Linked DNA regions of Stratiformator vulcanicus. Each later gene encodes a partner of the first gene's protein in a complex. Links are inferred from orthologs where the notes say so. Each region holds a gene or a part of one and is shown on either strand. Other genes may lie near its edges.

What was found.
Region 2: the proteins of fliM (region 1) and Pan189_RS16470 are in contact, whole or in part, in a crystal structure (PDB 4IGA), measured with the Thermotoga maritima proteins. The link is inferred for Stratiformator vulcanicus from one-to-one orthologs. Residues at the interface, in WP_004081085.1 of Thermotoga maritima: Asp3, Val4, Leu5, Gln7, Ile10, Asn11, Leu13, Ile14, Leu17, Met18; in WP_004081049.1 of Thermotoga maritima: Ala83, Gly85, Gln86, Gln87, Val90, Ile91, Ile94, Lys99, Asp100, Phe101, Ile102, Val103, Arg110.
Region 3: the proteins of fliM (region 1) and fliG are in contact, whole or in part, in a crystal structure (PDB 4QRM), measured with the Thermotoga maritima proteins. The link is inferred for Stratiformator vulcanicus from one-to-one orthologs. Residues at the interface, in WP_004081085.1 of Thermotoga maritima: Tyr124, Leu127, Asp128, Ile130, Met131, Gly132, Gly133, Pro134, Glu136, Pro139, Arg141, Thr144, Glu145, Ile146, Glu147, Ser149, Ile150, Lys153; in WP_004082903.1 of Thermotoga maritima: Phe122, Ser125, Glu126, His127, Pro128, Gln129, Thr130, Val133, Glu157, Arg161, Leu164, Leu165, Arg167, Ser169, Glu171, Val172, Glu175, Ile176, Asn179, Lys182.

Annotation. Positions count from the first base shown.
Region 1 is NZ_CP036268.1:4,378,738-4,384,905, forward strand. The notes cover bases 1,812-4,580. They hold fliM (flagellar motor switch protein FliM), read left to right. Parts: upstream 1,812-2,552; coding sequence 2,553-3,608; downstream 3,609-4,580. Other genes in these bases: Pan189_RS17440 (glutamate-5-semialdehyde dehydrogenase), read left to right, coding at 1,812-2,377; holA (DNA polymerase III subunit delta), read right to left, coding at 3,643-4,580. Outside these bases: Pan189_RS17430 (Glu/Leu/Phe/Val family dehydrogenase), read left to right, coding at 1-352; Pan189_RS17435 (Crp/Fnr family transcriptional regulator), read left to right, coding at 441-965; more of Pan189_RS17440, read left to right, coding at 1,118-1,811; more of holA, read right to left, coding at 4,581-4,662; Pan189_RS17455 (phosphohexomutase domain-containing protein), read left to right, coding at 4,956-6,083. UniProt on the Bacillus subtilis protein: One of the proteins that forms a switch complex that is proposed to be located at the base of the basal body.
Region 2 is NZ_CP036268.1:4,138,901-4,145,271, forward strand. Bases 1,243-4,214 are described here. They hold Pan189_RS16470 (response regulator), read left to right. Parts: upstream 1,243-2,530; coding sequence 2,531-2,899; downstream 2,900-4,214. Other genes in these bases: Pan189_RS16460 (response regulator transcription factor), read right to left, coding at 1,243-1,534; Pan189_RS16465 (chemotaxis protein CheX), read left to right, coding at 1,954-2,451; Pan189_RS16475 (sensor domain-containing diguanylate cyclase), read left to right, coding at 3,016-4,214. Outside these bases: Pan189_RS16455 (MMPL family transporter), read left to right, coding at 1-787; more of Pan189_RS16460, read right to left, coding at 872-1,242; more of Pan189_RS16475, read left to right, coding at 4,215-4,959; Pan189_RS16480 (biotin--[acetyl-CoA-carboxylase] ligase), read right to left, coding at 5,037-5,819; Pan189_RS21495 (hypothetical protein), read right to left, coding at 5,854-6,024. UniProt on the Bacillus subtilis protein: Involved in the transmission of sensory signals from the chemoreceptors to the flagellar motors.
Region 3 is NZ_CP036268.1:4,200,714-4,207,040, reverse strand. The notes cover bases 1,339-4,266. They hold fliG (flagellar motor switch protein FliG), read left to right. Parts: upstream 1,339-2,268; coding sequence 2,269-3,264; downstream 3,265-4,266. Other genes in these bases: Pan189_RS16730 (FliI/YscN family ATPase), read left to right, coding at 4,156-4,266; Pan189_RS16735 (FliH/SctL family protein), read left to right, coding at 3,413-4,159; Pan189_RS16745 (hypothetical protein), read left to right, coding at 1,339-2,157. Also shown: flagellar hook-basal body complex protein FliE, read left to right, coding at 83-427; more of Pan189_RS16745, read left to right, coding at 535-1,338; more of Pan189_RS16730, read left to right, coding at 4,267-5,529; Pan189_RS16725 (flagellar export protein FliJ), read left to right, coding at 5,532-6,014; Pan189_RS16720 (hypothetical protein), read left to right, coding at 6,017-6,327. UniProt on the Bacillus subtilis protein: One of the proteins that forms a switch complex that is proposed to be located at the base of the basal body.

The DNA.
Region 1 (6,168 bases):
GCTGTCTCGTCACAACGCGCGGGACGTGCGGGCCAAATTCATTGTGGAAGCGGCCAACAGCCCCACGACCCCCGAGGCCGACGACATTTTTCACGAACGGGAGATTCTCGTTGTGCCCGACGTATTGGCCAATGCCGGAGGCGTGACGGTGAGCTACTTCGAGTGGGTCCAGAATCGCCAGCACTTTAAGTGGGAAATCAGCCGAGTCCGCAATGAACTCGACCGAATTATGATCGAGAGTTTCGATAAGGTCTGGTCGCTCGCGGAACGCCGCCACGTGCCGCTGCGGCTCGCATCATACCTGCTCGGCATCGGCCGGGTTGGTCGTGCGACGGTCCTCGGCGGAATCTGATCCCGGTTTTCGCAACGGCGATCGAGCCTAAGATGGAGTCGATGAACCTTGAACGAATTAAAATGAGTCCCCGGTACGGTAGTCCCTCATGCAAGTGACCGAAGACGATCTGGCCTGCTGCGGCATCTTCCGCGAATTGACCCCGGCCCATCGACGCGAATTCCTCGAACTCGTTGAGGTGCGCGAGTACGAGGCCGGACGGACAATCCTCGAAGAGGGTGGGGAAACCCGGAATATCTGGTTCATCATCGCGGGCGTCTGCCGGGTTGAGATGGAGACGGATAACGGGGAAACCCACGAGTTGGCTCGTCTGGAGCGCGGCTCGCTCTTCGGCGAAATGTCGTTCTTCAACCCCGCTCCGCATTCCGCGTCGGTCATTGCCGACACCGATGTCCGTGTGCTGCGGATGAGCAGCGAGCAGTTCGCCCAGTTGGAAATCAGCGGCCTGCGTCCCGCGTATCACATCGCCAGAGAAACGGCGGTCATCCTGTCCGAGCGTCTGCGGAAAATGGATGAGTGGGTGTCCAAGCTGGTCGCGAGAGATTCCGAGGAGCCGCAACGGCAGGAATGGGCCGAATTTCGAGCCAAACTCTACACAAACTGGGAGTTCTAAGTCGTCTCCGGCAGCCGGCCCGACCTGCGTCACTAAGAAGACCACGTTGACAGGGTTGTGCAGACGTAAGATATTTCGATGCCGCGTTGCAGGCCCGAACGCACTGTGACGCTTTGTGTCTTTCAGATTGAGCGATGCTTTCAGATTAAGCAATGACTGACCTACAGCAGTATGCCGTCAATGTTGCCACGAAGGCTCGAGCAGCCTCGCGGGTGCTTGTCGCTGCGCGGGGCGAAACCAAGAACCTCTGGTTGACCAAGTGCGCTGCGGCCATCCGGGAGCGGCGCAAAGAATTACAGGCGGAGAACCAGCGCGATCTCGACAAGGCTCCCGAGTACGGGCTGACCGAGGCGGCGATCGATCGGCTGGAACTGACCGACAGCCGCCTTGAGTCGATTGCGACCGCGATAGAGGAGATCATAGCCCTGCCCGATCCGGTGGGCCGGGTGCTCGGCAGCAATGTGCGGCCGAACGGGTTGAACGTGACGAAGGTCCGCGTGCCGCTCGGTGTGATCTTCTTCATCTATGAGTCGCGGCCCAACGTCACGGTCGACGCCGCGGCACTCTGCGTCAAAAGCGGCAACGCGATCATCCTGCGGGGCGGAAAAGAAGCTTTTCACAGCAATCAGGCTCTGCACGCCCTGTTGAGCGAGATTCTCTCCGAGGTCGGCCTCCCCGCCGACGCCGTGCAAATGGTCACGACGACCGATCGTGAAGCGGTCGGTCACTTTTTAAAGCTCGGCGACGAGATCGATCTCACAATTCCGCGAGGCGGAAAAGGATTGATCCAGCGAGTCACGGCTGACGCCGCCATGCCGGTGCTCAAGCACTTGGACGGCGTATGCCACGTTTACATTGACCGATCGGCCGATATCAGCCGGGCGATCGAAATTACGGTCAACAGCAAAGCGCAGCGACCGGGCGTTTGTAATGCCGCTGAGAGCCTGCTCGTCCACGCGGCGATCGCCACGGACTTTCTTCCGGCCGTTTATGACGCCCTAAGTTCTGCCGGAGTCGAGATCGTCGGTTGCGAACGGACCCGCGAAATTCTTCCGCAAGTGGCGGCCGCGTCCGAAGAAGATTTTCGCACGGAATATCTCGCGCTCAAAATTTCCGTGCGCGTCGTCGATTCGACGGCTGACGCGATCGAACACGTCAACAAATACGGTTCGGGACATACCGAATCAATTGTGACGACCGACATCGCGTCGATGCAGCAGTTTACAACAGGTTGCGATTCGGCCGCGGTCATCGTTAACGCGAGCACGCGGTTTAACGACGGCGGCGAATTCGGGCTCGGCGCGGAGATCGGCATCAGCACCGATAAATTTCACGCCCGCGGCCCCTGCGGCTTGGAAGAACTGACGACCTATAAATATGTCGCCTTCGGCGACGGGCAAATCCGAGAGTAGCAATAAGTAGGTCGGGCTGTGCCCGACGAATCAAAGCAATCACGTCCATTTGCAACGAGATTGCTGTTCAAAGTTGAGTCCATCACAAGTCGAACAAGTCGCTCTATTGCGGCCTAATTTTCCTCCTGAACTCTCACCTACGATTTCCTAAAGCTCACCTTAACCCGGCATCTCGATGTCCGACGTACTAAGCCAAAACGAAGTCGAATCGCTGCTGGCAGCGCTCGATGGCGATGCGTCTGCATCGGATTTTGGGGGCGGGGGCGGACAGGATCCGGCGCCTCGAACCGGCGGGCAGATCAGCGTCTATGACTTCAAGCGCCCCGAACGCGTCAGCAAAGAGCAGATGCGGGCCTTTCAGGCGCTCCACGAAGGGTTTAGCCGCGAATTCGGTGCGGCCCTCAGCGGCATGCTTCGCTCGATCGTCGAGGTCCGGCTGATCAGCGTCGACCAGTTGACCTACAGCGAGTTCGTCTTCAGCCTCGAAAACCCGACCTGCTTCAACCTATTGGAGTCGAAGGGTCTTGAAGGCAACTTAATCCTCGACCTGAACCCCTCCATTATTTTTCCGGTCGTCGATCGCCTGCTCGGCGGCGGAAGGCATGCTCGACTTTCGAACCCGAATCGCGCCCTGACGGAAATTGAATTACGGCTTGTTTCGCGAATCACCCAACTCGCGATGCGGGGCTTGGAGAAAGCCTGGAGCAACCTCTGCTCGCTCGACCTGCACGTCACACAGGTCGAAAGCAACCCACAGTTGGTGCAGATCGTCCCGCCGAACGAAGTCATCGTCCTGATCAGCTTCGAGATTTCGATGGGGGACATGCGCGGGATTATGAACCTGTGCATTCCCTTCAATACGATCGAGCCACTCTCCGGCAAGCTGTCGTCCGATACGTGGTCGGCTTATACCAAACGTGCGGCTGATGAGAGGCAAAAATTAAGCCTTGAGAAAAGCGTCGGCAAAGCGAAGGTGAAACTCGCTGTGCAGGTGGCCGAGACGACCGTTACCGCTGACGAAATCGCCGGTTTAGCGGTCGGCGATATTATTCTGACGCAGCGAGACCAATCGTCCGGATTGGAGATCTATCTGGAGGGCCGCCCGATGTTTCGGGGCTCGCCGGGAATGCTCAAAGGCCACAAAGCGATTCGCGTCGGCGAACGAATTCGACCGGCGAAAGAGCTGATCGCCCAACAATTGGGTGAGTCGGACGAGCCTGAGAAAAAGTAAAGCCGCTGCCGCGGCCGGTGCTTTCGGCGGATGCTCAAACCGCGGCGGGCTCTGCGTTCGCACCGGAAAGAGCAATCAGCAATCGCTCGAGTTCGACCCTGTCAGGGAGTCGTCCGCCACCTTTGACGCTTTCGTCGGCCCGAAGCAAGACGTTTCGAAATTGCTCGGCGCGGGGGCGACCGACACGACGAAGATACTGCTCCGTCTGACCAATTTCTCGAGGAAAGACCCCGGCCGACTTGAGCGCTGCTGCGAGTGGAGTCCCCTTGGACGATTCATCGACCCCCTTCATGATGCGTCGATAGGTATAATTGATTCCGCCCAGCACGCGTTGAGGCGCCTCCCCCGCCGTCAGCAGCGCATCGAGCTGCCGCATCGCCGAGTCGATGTCGCCGGTTCGAATGGCGGACAGCATTTCAAATGTCGTCTTCGTGCTCCAACCGCCGACCAACGCGGTGACGTCCTCGACAGAGATCTCGCTTCGGTCCCCCGCATAAGCTGAGAGCTTCGACAACTCCTGCGATAGCAATCCGAGGTCATCGCCGGCCAGTTCGACGATCAAACCGGCGGCATCAGGGCCGAGCTTTTTCTCGTGGACTGAAGCCGCCTCGTCTTTCAGCCAGCGAACCAAGGCCGCACCTTTGATCGCCTTGCATTCAATCGCGGTGGAATCGGGCGATGCGGCGACGGCTTTCGCCAGCTTCGTATTCTTTGGCCACGAATTGACTTCAAGGATCAGGGTCGATCCCTTGGACGGCTTCGGGACGTATTTTTCGAGCCCCGACCGAAAGTTGCTGACGAACTTATCGGCGTCTTCGACCACAACGAGACGCGTGTCGCCCCACATTGAGACGGTGCGAACTTCGTCCAAGACCGATTGCAGATCGGCCTGCTCACCCGGAAATCGCGTTGATGCAGCGTCTTCATCCCCACCGAGTACGATTTCCTCGATCCGTTCTCGGACGCCGCGTTTGAAGTGCGGCTCGTCTCCGAACAGCACGGTGATCGCAGGAACGTCGGGAGACTTCTTCTTTAAAAACTCGGTCGCATGCACGTTGCGATTCCTCCCGTTGACCGTCGACTCACCTGCGACCTAAATTCCCGGTCGGTTATTTTGGCACATGTCGTAACGACGCGACACTGTTCAAACAATTGCTTCACCATTTCGCCAATCGAGCAACCTTGGCAATCACCGACAGTCTTCACCGCGAACGAGAGGAGTCGGCCGAAGACGTAGCAGAATACGTCTGCCCGGGCGAACGCGCGGCGATTTCGCCAGCCGTTCACCTATCGCGAGTGGCTCGCGGATATCACAAATGCCGCCGATGCCCGCACAATCCAGCGATTGTGGATTTGAACTCCGGCGAGGCACCCGTCGATCAGCTTGCGGTCGACCTACCTGATGACAGGGATGACCGCTGCACGGGCCTGTTTCGCCGCGACTTGGGAACGGCGGAGTTGGAGCTCATTGCCGGTCGTTTCGCGGTTCAATTGCACAACCGGCAGGAATTTCCGCTCGCTTCCGGCGGGCGGACCGGACAACAGCCCCTTCCCTCAGTCGTCGTCGGATACGGCGACGGCCCTCACGATGCGGAGGTCGCACTTCGCTTATCGGCCACGCTCCGCCGGTACGGATGCACGACGCTCTCGATCGGTGCTGTGACAGCCTCGGCGATGCGTTTCGGCGTCCACCACCTCGACGCCGACGGCGGCGTTCACGCTTCGTCCGGCGGGTTGGCGACAGGGCGGATCGGCGTCCGTCTGCTCGATCGTGACTCGTTTTCCGAATCGGTAGAAAGCTGGCAAACGTCAGTTTCCGGGCTGCGAACTCATGAGCCGATTACTCCGACCCGACGCGGCGGCTCTACCCGTTCCTTCGACGTCACGGTCCCCTATTCGGCTGCATTCCTGAAACACTTTCGCGGCACACTCGGGCAAGGCGTTGCGGTCGAGTGTGACTCCAAACTATGGCTGAAGAATTGCCGGCGGGTCGGCGATGCGGTCGGGCTATCGATCACTGATCCCACCACATCGGGTTCGAAGGCATTCGAACTTGTCGTCGATCCGGAGGGTGAGCGGACCGCGATCCATGACGAATTGCGGAACCCTGTCGGATCGGCCGAACTAATTTCACTCCTGTCGCGTGATGCCTTACGCGAGCATCCGGGCAGTTCGATCGTGCTCGATTGGGACCTTGCCCGAAAATTTCGCCCTCTCATCACATCACTCGGTGGGGACTGCGTTCCCAGCAATAGTTCGCCACGTTCGATGGCGGCAACAATTCGAGACCACCGGGGCCTCCTCGGTTTCGACTCAACGGGTCGCATCTGGTACCGCCAGGACGTTCCGACCGCCGATGTCCTGTTGGTCCTCGCCCATCTCGCCCGGATCCTCAGCCGCAGTCGCGAACCGCTTTCGAAACTCCTGCGACGCGAAGCCTTGCTGAGGCATGAACCTGCGGAAGCGATGACGTAGGCCTTATTGAGAGCGTCATCGTTCCAAATTGGCCGACCCGAATCGTGGTGATAAAGAAAAACCCCGCCGCAAGCTGCGACGGGGT
Region 2 (6,371 bases), 240 kb from region 1 along the record:
CTCGCGAGACAGCATCCGCAAGATCGAGGAATTACGGCAGTTGGTCCCCGAGATTCTGCCGGAGTCGCTGACCGACTCGCAGATTCACTTTCTCGGCGCGACGGCCAGTATTCGCGATCTGCGTGAAGTCACGGCCCAGGATCAAGTCTTGATCGATCTGCTCGTGCTGGCGGGGGTCTTCACCGTTCTCGTCATTCTGCTCCGCAACGCGGCGATCTCGGCGTTCCTGATCACCACGGTTTTCTTCAGCTATCTGGTGACCTTCGGTGTGACCTTCTGCGTGTTTGCCGCCCTCACGCCTGACTTCGTCGGGCTGGACTGGAAGGTGCCGGTCTTTCTGTTCGTGATCCTCGTGGCGGTCGGCGAAGACTACAACATCTACCTGGTCACCCGAGTCGAAGAAGAACAACAACGCCACGGACCCGTTGCGGGCGTTACCAGCGCTTTGGCGAAGACCGGCGGGATCATCTCCGGCTGCGGCATGATTATGGCCGGGACGTTTTCCTCACTGATGTTCGGCTCGCTCAGCGGCATGATTCAGCTCGGCTTCGCCTTAGCCTTCGGCGTGTTGCTCGACACGTTCGTGGTGCGACCAATCATCGTTCCCGCTTACTTGGTGATGTTGAATCGGGGTGACTTCGGATCGTTGGGACCATGGCTCGGGGCGTTCCAGCCGAAAGCCGACGGTTCGGACGACGTGGGAGTCGATCTGCCCGAAAGTGAATCGAATGCCTCACCGATCGATGACACCGAACAGTCCGTGGAGAAACGCTCCAAGGCGTCCTGATGCGCGCCAAGCGGCTTAGACCAGAGAAGGTGAGCGGCTTCCCCAACCAAAGCACCGGGCAGGGCACGTCCCCCCGAAACCAGATTACGGCGAAACCAGGCCTTCGCGAATAGCGAACCGCGCCAGCTCAACCCGGTCGTGAATGTTGAGCTTCGACATGATGCGGTATTTGTGGCTGTCGACACTTTTCTCGGACAGGTGCAGTCCCCGGGCAACTTCTTTGACGCTCTGTCCGTGGGCGAGCAACCGAAGCACTTCGAGTTGGCGATTCGTCAGTGACGCCAATTGGGACGGCGACCGCATCTGCCAAGCCCGCCGCATCGGGTCGAATGAGAGCCGGTTGCGGATCTCCGGCGAGAAGTACTGCTCCCCGCCCACGACAGACGTGACGGCGTCAGTCAGCGAGCCGATCGATTCATTGGTCAGCACAAATCCCGAGGTCTTCAGCCGCAACGCCTGATCGAGAACAATGTCAGGCGAGGCATCGCCGAAAAGAATAATTTGCGACCGCGGGCTGGAGCTCTTGATCTGCCCGACGACCGTAAAGGCATCGGGGCGGGAATCGGCAGTGCCGAGAAGAACCGCATCGGGCTGATGCTCGGTCGCAAGCTCGACCGACCGCTCGTTCTCCGTCGTCGTGGCGACCACGGAGCAACGGGCATCAAGGTTCAGCACTCGTTCCAGAAGTTCGACGATCAATCGGTGCGGATCACAGATCAGAATGCGACACTGCTGCGTTGAAATCATGTTGGTGCCCCGCGATGAGAGAATGTGGGCAGTACGACGCGGGCAGGAGCGCATGGAATTGCAAAGAGGTGACGCTCATCGATCGTTCCTGGCCGTTCGCGTCCGGGCGAGATGGGAGGTTGGCCCGGGACGTATCAGATGTTGCTTATTCTTACGAGACGACTGACTGTTGAATAGGTGAAATACCCCATTTTTGACGAGCAGCCGAATTTCGCGGATGTCCGGCGGGGCGGAATTTCTGTCGCATCCTCTCCAACCGTCACATCGCCTATTGCCGGGCCGTAAAGATCGGGCCCCTGACTCGGGAATACGGGATCGCCGCCGCATCGTCCGATTTTGCGGACTAGGCTGCGATGTCGCATGTTGGAAACGTCAGCCGCTTGCGACCATTTCCTTTGCGCTGTTCAAGGACGCCCGATATGCCTGCGACGCTTCAAGAGCAGTCGACCGCCACCGCCGAATTTATCAACCCGGTCCTCGGCGCTGCGCACTCGGTCTTCGAAATGATGGTGGGCTGCGTACCGCGGCGGAAGTCACTTTCGATTCGCGATACCACGTCCGCGCCTTACGACGTCAGCGCGATCATCGGAGTGACCGGCAAACGCGTCGGGACGATCGTGATGAGCCTGTCAGAGCCGGCGGCGATCGCGGTACTGGAGCGGATGACCGGCAACCGTGCAGAGCGCGTCGACCCTGACGTATGCGATGCGGTCGGCGAACTGACCAACATGATCGCCGGAGCGGCTAAAGCAAAACTGGCGGAACTCGAACTGTCGATCAGCATCCCGAACATCGTCTCCGGTCCCGCTCACACCGTTCACTATCCCGCGCGGGTGCAGCCGATCGCGATCGAATTTGAGTCGGAAATCGGACCATTCTGTATCGATGTCGGATGTCAATTCTTGGACCGATCGTGACGAACCTGTTAACCGCACACACCGCCTGAGCCGCTCAGCCGCCGACCACATTGCCACAGAAAGTCACTTGGGAAGAACAATGAAAGTTCTCGTTGTCGATGACTCTCACACGATGCGAATCATCCAAAAACGGTGCCTGAATTCGTTGGGCGTTGAAGACATCACCGATGCGGCTGATGGCCGTGAAGCCCTTGAATACTTCGCCTCCGGGGAGTTCGACATCGTACTCAGCGACTGGAACATGCCGGTAATGGACGGCCTGACGCTCCTTACTGAAATCAGGAAGAGAGATAAGGACGTGCCCGTAATTATGATCACAACCGAGGCCGAACGGTCGCGGGTCGTCTCCGCAATTCAGGCTGGCGTTTCCGACTATATCGTCAAACCGTTTACGCCCGACGCGATGAAGGAAAAGCTCGAACGATGGTGCGGCATCAAAAAGGATTAACTCACAGAAAGTCGGCGCGTTGAGCCCATCACCGACTGCGATCGCATTACTCTTTTAAACAGCTGACCCCCCTCTCAATTCTCTTCTGAAACTGCCGACTCCGGCAGCCTGGTCCCATGGTCGATCCCCAAAAAATTTGGTCCTCCTCTCAACTCCCCACCTTGCCGGCGGTCGCCGTCCGCCTGCTGGACCTCTCTAAAAATCCCGACGCGGAGGTCAATGATTTCATCGAGATCATTAGAACCGACCCGGCGATCTCCGCAAAAATTCTGAAGGCGACAAACTCGTCTTATTTCGGCTTCCAATCCAACGTCACAACGATCGACCGTGCCGTCCCGTTGTTGGGAACGACGGTTGTCACGTCGCTGGCTTTAAGCTTTTCGCTGGTCGAAGCCGCGATGACCACCGGCCCGATGGTCGAGCACTATCGCGACTACTGGATGCAATCGGTCATTCAGGCCGCGACCGCGGAACTGCTTGCCACGAAAACTCCCGGCAGCCTCGGCAGCGAATTCTTTTTGGCCGGGCTGCTCTGCGACCTCGGCCGTCTCGCGATGCTCAAGACAGTGCCCGACGAGAGCCGCCAGGCGATTGAAACGGCGCGGGAACGCGGCCTCGACCTGTTCGCCACCGAGAACGAAATGGTCGGCGTCAATCACGTCGAAGTCGGCCTAAAGCTAATGGAAAGCTGGACGCTGCCGCCGGCGACGATTCTCGCTGCCCGCCATCACCATGACCCGCTCGAGCTGATTCAGCAGCATGAGTCCGCAAACGATTCCGATCTCATTCATGCCACAGCCGTTGCCTCATCGGTCGGAGACTACTTCTGCGGAGCCAACAAAGGTCAGGCACTCGATAGATTAAGAGTCCTCACAGCGGCTTTCTACGATCTCGACGAGACGGAACTCGAAGCTTTTCTCAGCGAGGCTAAAGAGAAGATCGACTCCGTCGGCGAACTATTCGCGCTCAACACCGAAGGACTCGGCGACCCGCACGAATTAATGGCCCAGGCGAGCGAGCATCTCACGCAACTGGCACTCCGGCAACAAGCCGCCGCGGCCGAAGCCGTGGCTCGACAGCAGAAACTCGAAGAGCAAACCCGGCTGCTGGAATCTAAAAATAAGGAGCTCACCCAACAGGCCATTCGCGACCCGCTGACAAAGCTCTATAATCGCGCGTTCTTCGATGAGTCGCTGCAACGGGAACTCGATCGATGCGCACGGGCCGCAGCCACGATCGGAGTCATGTTCACCGACATTGACAAATTTAAGGTGCTCAATGACACGTACGGCCATCAGTTCGGGGATCAGGTTCTGAAGCAGGCCGCCGGCTTGCTCGGCGGTTCCATCCGAAAGTCGGACGTGCTCGCCAGGTACGGCGGCGAAGAATTCGTGGTTCTTGTCGCCGCACCGACCGAAAAAGGAATCGCCAAAGTCGCTGAACGAATTCGGGCAGCCATGGAAGCGGCGAAGTTTGTCTTTGAAGGCGAAGACGTTCCGGTCACGATTAGCGTAGGAGCCGCGTTAGCCATTCCGCAACGCGACACCGCAGAACTCGCCGAAAAGCTGATCTCCGAAGCCGATGAAGCCATGTACGACTCGAAAAAGAACGGCCGCAACCAATGCCACGTTCGAGTCTTGCTATCTGATGCCGAACGGGTTTTGATGCAGAAAACGACCGCCCGACGCTTCAGCCGCTGGCTCGTCAATCGGGGCGTGTTCGACATCCCGACCGTCAGCAAAGCGCTCGTCAACTTTGAATGCCCGCACGTCAAAATCGGTGACCTGGCCGTTCGCCGCACGGTGCTTAATTCGATGGAGGTCGACCAGATTCTTGAGCAGCAGCAATCGAGCGGAAAGAGATTCGGCGAAATTGCCATGCAACTCGAACTGCTGACCGAAGACCAAGTGGCCGACCTCCTCGCATGGCAGTCGGAGTGTCCGCAAACACTGGCGGTGGAATTGGTTAAGAAGGGCTTGCTGGAGAGGCAGGCCGCTACGATGTTGCTCAAGACCTATATTGCCGAGGCTCCCGCCCCGCGCGAAAATGCCATGGCATAATACCTTCTTTAACGGAGTGGTGGTCGACGCGTTGTGAGTTAGCTCTCCGTAACGGATCAGCCACGACCGCTTACCATTTAAGCGATATGCGTAATCGTGCCGCCGTAGTAGACCGAACTACCGGCCTCATTCTCTAAGGTAATCCCGCCGCCGTCATCCACGCCCCGGCACAGACCGTAAGTCACGCGATCGCCTGATGAGAGCCCGACGGTTCGCCCCGTGAGCGCGCAGTGCGCCGCGTAACGCTTTCGAGGGAAGGCCCGGCTGTCGCGATAGTCGCCGAGTTCCGATTCCAATCGAATTAAGATTTCGATTAAGTGTTCGCTAGGGTCGACACTTTGATCCGCGATGTCATTAAGGGAAATCGCCCGATCGCGAATCTCGACGGACGCGTTTCGAAAGTCAACGCCCACATTAATTCCGATTCCAATCACAAGGAAGGGAATTGCGCCTGCACGCTCAATCTCGACGAGTATGCCACAGACTTTCTTCCGATTAATTAAGACATCATTGGGCCATTTCAGTTGAACGCAAACGTCACCCAGTTTTGAGGAAATCGCGTCGCGAACGGCCAATCCGGTGATTAATGACACGAGTGGAAGTTCCGCCGTCTCCAACTTAAAATCAGCCGGATCGATCACGACCGAAAACGTCAGTGATCCGCTGCCAGCGACCCATCGATTTGCCCCTCGACCGCGCCCGGCTGTCTGACGAGTCGCGAATACGAGGACGGGAGTGCTGACTTCTCCCGCCGAGATCAACGACTTCGCACGGTCGTTCGTCGAATCGAGCGACTCGTGGGCATCGATCACCGCGACCATCGTCTCGGTCGCAATCCGCGACTTCAGTTCGGGTGTCATAGCGGAATTCTCGCCGAAGTCGCCGGGCGACGGGTCATTTCACCTGGAGCTTTTCCACTTCCGTGTGCAACGCCTGAAGTTCCTTTTCCAGCCGGGTCACTTCGGCCGGATCGTCCGTCTGTCGTTTGGCGGCACCGAGAAGTTGTTCGGTCCGTTGAATCTTCCCCCGCAGCACGGCGAGTTGCTTCTTCGATTTCTTATCCATATTCCCCTCGAGGTGATGTTTCTGCGGAACCCGCCATTCTATTCACCCGCAGGTGCTGCGCGAATTCAGACACACCCTCAGACGCCAAGAATTCCGACCGATCACTCCGTCCTACGTGACACGGAGCGCAAGCGACAACACCTCCAATCGCCAACCCACTGCAAAACAAGGGAGGCAAAAGAGATCATTCAGGCCACGAACTATTACACAACTTCACCAACCTGCTCTCGACTCTAGACACTCGACTCTAGACTCAAAAAAGCCGGACGCGTCCGGGCATCATGCCGCGGCATCATCCGCCGCATGGGAAATGCGCAGCCAGTCGGCCGCACCCACCGGCGGGTTGA
Region 3 (6,327 bases), 180 kb from region 1 along the record:
CGAATGTTCGTCGCCCCTCCCCATCACGATTGACCGGCTCTCGGTTTCCGTTGAAGACCTGTTGCAAGAGGGCACGTGACTGATGAATCCGATCTCGGCATTGAGCGGAACGATCAGCGGTGGCAACGTGCCGTCCATCGGACTTCCGATGACACCAGCGGACGGCCCGGCCGGCCTGACGCCTGCGATCGGTCGACCGGCTGATTCTCCGGGGTTCGACAAAATGCTTTACGAGGCCGTGCAGCAGATCGACGGAATGCATCACACAGCTGACCAGGCCATGAAAGTCCACCTTGCAGGTGGAGACGTGACTCAGGTCGAAGCCTTGACCGCTTTCAGAAAGGCCGATCTCGCCACACGCATGATGCTACAAGTGCGAAACAAGCTGGTCGACGCATTCAACGAAGTCAAACAATTGCGGATGTGAATATCGAACACGATCGCGGGCTCCGAATTAGTGCGAGTTGCGATCGGTAAGCTGGCGGATTCACCCCGCGACGAGATCAATGTCGGCGTGACGTAGGAATAGCAGCGATGGACTCATTAAAAAAAACGTGGCAGCAGATCGCGGAGTTGTTCGGCAAGATGTCGACCAGTCAGCGGTTGACGTTGATCGCCGTGCCGGTCGCGTTGCTCGTGTCGTTCGGCGCGCTCGTCTATAGCGGGTACTCGGGATCGTATGTCGCGCTGTCTTGGGGAAAAGTCTTTACGACCGATGAATTGGTTAATGCCGAGCAAACCTTAATTGAGGCCGGGCTGGACGACTTCCATCGCAAGGGACAGCGGTTAATGGTCCCGTCGGCACAGGTTGAAAAATATAACGCAGCACTGCTCGTCGACGGAAACCTCCCATCGCAATCAATGTCAGAATTTGAAAAGCAACTCGAAAAGTCGAGCATGTTCACCAGTCGCGAGCAGTTGCAGGCCATGAAAGACGTCGCACTCCAGAAGGAGTTGCGAACCGTTCTTCGTGCCGTGCCCGAGATCGACGACGCGAGCGTCCACTGGGCGCGTTCGCGGGCTTTTCAGTGGCCCGACCGGCGAGAGAAAGTCACCGCAACCGTCACTTTGCGTCCGAAACGCAATCACGACCTCAGGCCGAACGTCGTGCGGAGCGTGCGTGCGGCCGTCGCGAGTATGATTCCCAATTTAAAGCCCGAGGACGTCACGGTATTCGACCAATCCACGGCAACCGCCTATACCGGCGACCGTGAGGGCGATCCGTTTAATGCGAAGGTCATCGGTTGGATCGAGCAGCACACAAGGGTGTATCAGGATAAGATCGCCTCGGCGCTGTCTTACATACCCGAAGTCCTCGTCACGGTTAACGTCGACGTGGAAAACGTGAAGTCGCAAATCGTTCGGGAACAGTCGGTTGACGCGAAGCAGACGGTGACCGTCGCTTCACGAGAAGTGACCCGCGCCGTGCAATCGAATGAGTTTCCGACCGAAGCCGAGCCGGGTGTGCAGAACAATCAGCCCCGCTCGCTCGATACGCAGCAGCGTCCGACGAAGTCGAGCAAGACCGAAGAGGGAGACACGCTCGCACGCGTCGTGCCGTCGTTTCAGGTCACAGAGAAGAAATTGCTCTCGGCGATGCCCGAAGCCGTTCAGGTCTCGATCTCCATTCCGGAAGTATACTACGAAAATATCGCCGCGCGCCGCGGTCTGACCGCCGGCACGACAGACGCCGAGAAACAGGCCTTTCTGGCGTCGGTTCAGCAGATCAAGTCGGAAGAAGAGTCGAAGGTTCAGAAGCAGGTCCAACAATTAATACCGGCCGGGTCACCCGAGACGGCCGTGCATGTCGCGTCGATCACTCGAATTGACAGCGTCCAGCCGGTGATTTCGGTCCCCATTACGGCGACGCTGGCCGAATTGCTGCGAGAGTGGGGGGCTCCCGCCATCCTGACAATCATCGGATTGTGGGCCTTGTTCTCGGTCACCCGCGGATTGCCGCGAGAGCAGCTGAGTGCGGACGACGAAGAGGATCTCGACGATCCGGAGACGACGCTCGCGAAAAAAGCGGATGTTATGCCTTCGGACGAAGAAATTTCCATGGAACCGACGGAGCGCGACAGGCTGCAGGACACCGTCCGTGACAATCCGGATGTCGCCGCCGCAATTCTGGGGAAATGGATTCAGACGGTCAGATAGCTGAGCGTCGTGTCAAGATGCGGTCGCAATCGCGGTTCGAAACTGGCTGATGCCGAACGTTTAGAAAACTGAACTGGTCACAATCGGCGGTATCGAGCTAAGTTCCGCCCCATGGACGACATCCGGAAAGCCGCCATCTTGCTGCTCAGCCTTGAGAAACCTCTCGCGGCGGAGGTTCTCAGCCAATTGCCACGGCATTTGGTTGAAGGTGTCACGCTGGAAGTCGCGAAGCTCGACGATGTGACCCGCGAGCAGCAGGAGTCGGTGCTCAAAGAGTTCGGCGGGCTGGCCAAAGAACGCACGCACATCGAGCGCGGCGGGATTGAGTTCGCCGAAGACCTGCTGACTCAGTCGCTCGGCGAGAACGGCGGGACGGAAATCATCGAGAGCGTGCGGCAGTCGATCAATTCAGTTCCGTTCGCGTTCCTGCAGAAAGCGGGGATCGACAACCTGCTGACTTTCATTACCGAAGAACATCCGCAGACGATCGCCCTCATTCTTTCTCATCTGCCGCCATCCATGGCGGCAGAGGTTCTCAGTGGTCTGTCAGCGACGAAGCAGATCGACGTGATCCGCCGCGTCGCGACCATGGAAACGACAAGTCCGGAAGTGATCAACGATGTCGAGTCGAGTCTGCGGACGCGGATGAATTCGTCATTCAATCAGCAAGCCGAGAAAGCCGGCGGCGTGCCGATGGTTGCGGAGATTCTCAACGTCACTGACCGCATGACGAACAAAGGCATTCTCGAAAGCCTCGAAGAAGAGGACTCCGATCTCGTCGATGAAATCCGCCGTTTGATGTTCGTCTTCGATGACCTGCTCAAGCTCGACAGCAAAGCCATTCAGGCGTTGCTCAAAGAGGTCGACAACAGCCAGTGGGCCGTCGCCCTCAAAGGGGCCTCGGAAGAGATCAAACAGAAGGTGCTCGGAAACCTCTCGCAAAGAGCGGCCGAGCGGCTCAACGAGGAGATGGGATATCTCGGACCCGTCAAAGTCAGCGAAGTCGAAGCCGTGCAGCAGCAAATCGTCGATGCGGTCCGCCGCTTGGAAGATTCCGGCGAAATCGAAGTCGCCGGCGGCGCCGAGACCGAACAGTACATCAGCTAGGAGCACGCCGGCTATTTGCCCGCAGTGGGTGCCGAACGTGGTCGCCGGTCGGCGCTCATTTTGTTCCGATCAACAACCGCTCTTCGCGCGCTCGATGCCCGACTGATATTGTTGCCGCCCGCATTGTCGATACACGTTGGTAGCAACCATGGAACGCGCTCGAGTTTTGAAGTCCGAAGCGACCCGCGAGTTGGGGTCGATGGTCGCGTTCAATCTCGAAGACCTCAATCGCAAGTGCGAAGCTCATCTCGCGGCGGTGCGCGACAAGACCGCGACGATGGTTGAAGAAGCTACGGCGTCCTCCCAATCGATCCGCGAGCAAGCGTACGCGGAAGGCTTTGAGCAGGGGCGACAAGCGGGTTTAGGCGATGCCGAGAACGAAATTCAGCGGCGGGCGAAAATTCTGGCGGCCGAAATGGCGGCCGAACAATGCCGCGATGCCGTGACTGCTATTCATGACGTCGCCCGCCGAATTGACGTCGATCGAGAACGCTTTCTCGGCGAGTGGGACGCTGCCGCGATCGAATTGGCTGCCGCGATCGCAACGCGACTTCTCGGGCAAGTTGTCGAGACCGATCCGACCGCCGTCGCCGACCTGACTGCCGATGCGCTGCGATTCGCCGTCGATTCGGGGGAGGTCACGATCCGCCTGCACCCGAAAGATCGCGATGTGATCGGTGACTGCATCGAAGACATCCGCGAACAACTCGCGGGCCTCGGCTCAGTTGCGGTTCAGACTGACCCCGCCCTTCACCGCGGGGACTGCGTGATCGCAACAACATTCGGGCGGATCGACGGGCGGCTCGAAACTCGAATCAATCGCATTTGCTCAGAACTGATCCCGGCAGGTTCGCGACAGAAGTCGACTTCTGAAACGCACGGAGCGTTGTCGTGACAGTCGCCACCGAGTTGATCGGCCAGATGGACAAGATCGTGCCGTTCGGTGTGACCGGGTGCGTCAGCCGGATCGTCGGTATGACGATCGCCGTCGCGGGGCTGCCAGTTCCGCTCGGCTCCGTTTGCCGCATCCGCACCGGTCGAGGCGGGAGTGTTCCAGCAGAGGTCGTCGGGTTCTCGGATGAGGCGACCCTACTATTGCCCCATGCCGATGTGGACGGCGTGCGTCGCGGCGATGCCGTCGAACTGGTTCAGTCGAACCCCACCGTCCGCTGCGGCGAACGACTGTTAGGCCGTGTTCTCGATGCGCAGGGACGCTGCATTGACGGCGGTCCTCCGGTGACGCTGCGTGAGTGCCGTCCATTGCAACCGCCGCCAGTTCGACCGATGGAGCGTGAGCCGATTGATCGCCCGCTCGAGACCGGAGTCCGCGTTCTCGACGGGATGCTCACGATCGGCCACGGACAGCGGATCGGATTGTTCGCCGGTAGCGGCGTCGGGAAAAGTACCCTGCTGGGCCAGATCGCTCGATCTTCTTCGGCTGACGTTAACGTCGTCGTTCTCGTCGGGGAACGCGGCCGAGAGGTCCGAGAGTTCATTGAAAATGACCTCGGCCCCGAAGGCCTCGCCCGCAGCGTTGTCGTCGCAGCGACGGGCGATGAGCCGGCCGTGCTGCGGTTAAAGGCTGCATCCTACGGAACGGCGATCGCCGAATACTTTCGCGATCAGGGCCGCGACGTCGTGCTGATGATGGACAGCGTAACGCGATTCGCCCTCGCGCAGCGAGAAATCGGATTGGCCGCCGGCGAACCGCCTGCCACTCGCGGCTTCCCGCCGAGTGTCTTCGCGAAGTTGCCCCGGTTGCTGGAACGGAGCGGGCGAACGTCACGCGGGAGCATCACCGGCATTTACACAATTCTGGTCGACGGTGACGATACCAGCGAGCCGATCTCCGACACCGTCCGAGGCGTCCTCGATGGTCACGTGATGCTCTCGCGTCGACTCGCCGAGCGGGCCCACTGGCCAGCAATCGACGTGCCCGCCAGCATCAGCAGATTGATGCCAATGTTGGCTTCCGCCGATCATCTGTCCGCGGCTGACCATATCCGGCGAGTTCTGGCCGCGCATCGCGATGCCGAGGATCTGATTTCGATCGGTGCCTATCAGAACGGTGCCGACCCACTCGTCGACCAAGCTGTTCGTTGCGAGGCCCTTCTCCGCGATTTTCTTTGCCAATCGATCAGCGAATCGACACCGGCGGAAGAGACGCGGCGTTATCTGGCCACGCTGCGTCAGCGACTCGAACTGGTCGGCCGAGTTGCTTCCGCCGAGCCGAACAATCCTGAAACCGAACGCGAGGCAACGTAATCGTGTTTCGTTTTCGGCTAGAGCCAGTACTGAAATTCCGCCGCTATCGGCGGGACATCGTCCGCGCCCTGCTTGCCGGGGTGATCGAGGACGCTCGAAAAGTTGAGGACGGCCTGAGCGTGTTGTCACAAGACCGGAGCGAGTCGGTTGGTCGTTTGCGTGACATGAGCGCCGGCGGACGGTTCGATGTCGATCAAGCCGCCTCGCTTCGCTACTACTGCTCTCAACTCTCGGCCCAGATCATGGCGAATCGTCGCCAGAAGGAACTCGTTGAGAATCAACTTCGACAGGTGCAAGCCGCGCTCGTCCTCGCCGACCGTGAAGTGAAGACGCTCGAAAAACTGAAAGAGCGTCAGCGGGCAGAATTCGACAAGCGATCACAGCGCATTGACGACCGCGTTGCGACCGATCAGTGGAACGGGGTGGCGGCGACGGGATCGACGTCGACAGGCGTGACGGCTGACTCTTTGAGATTAGGGCGATAACCATGCGAATTCTGGGTGCGTTTGTCGGTTTGCTCGCCGTGGCGATCCTGTCGGCTCAATTGATCGCGGCCGGAATTCTGTACGCGCGCGGACAATTGACAGGCGAAACGATTTCCGAAATTCAGGGAGCGGTCTTCGGGAGCGAAGAAGAAGATTTGGGGGAAGAACCGGCGGTTCATGAAACAACCCCCTCGATGAACGCGGTGCTCGAAGAGCGAGCCATGCGTGTACTTGCTTTGGGGGCGAAGGAAGAAGAACTTCGCTCCCTGCGCGACCTCGTCTCCAAGCAGGCCGACGACGTCGCGGCGGAGCG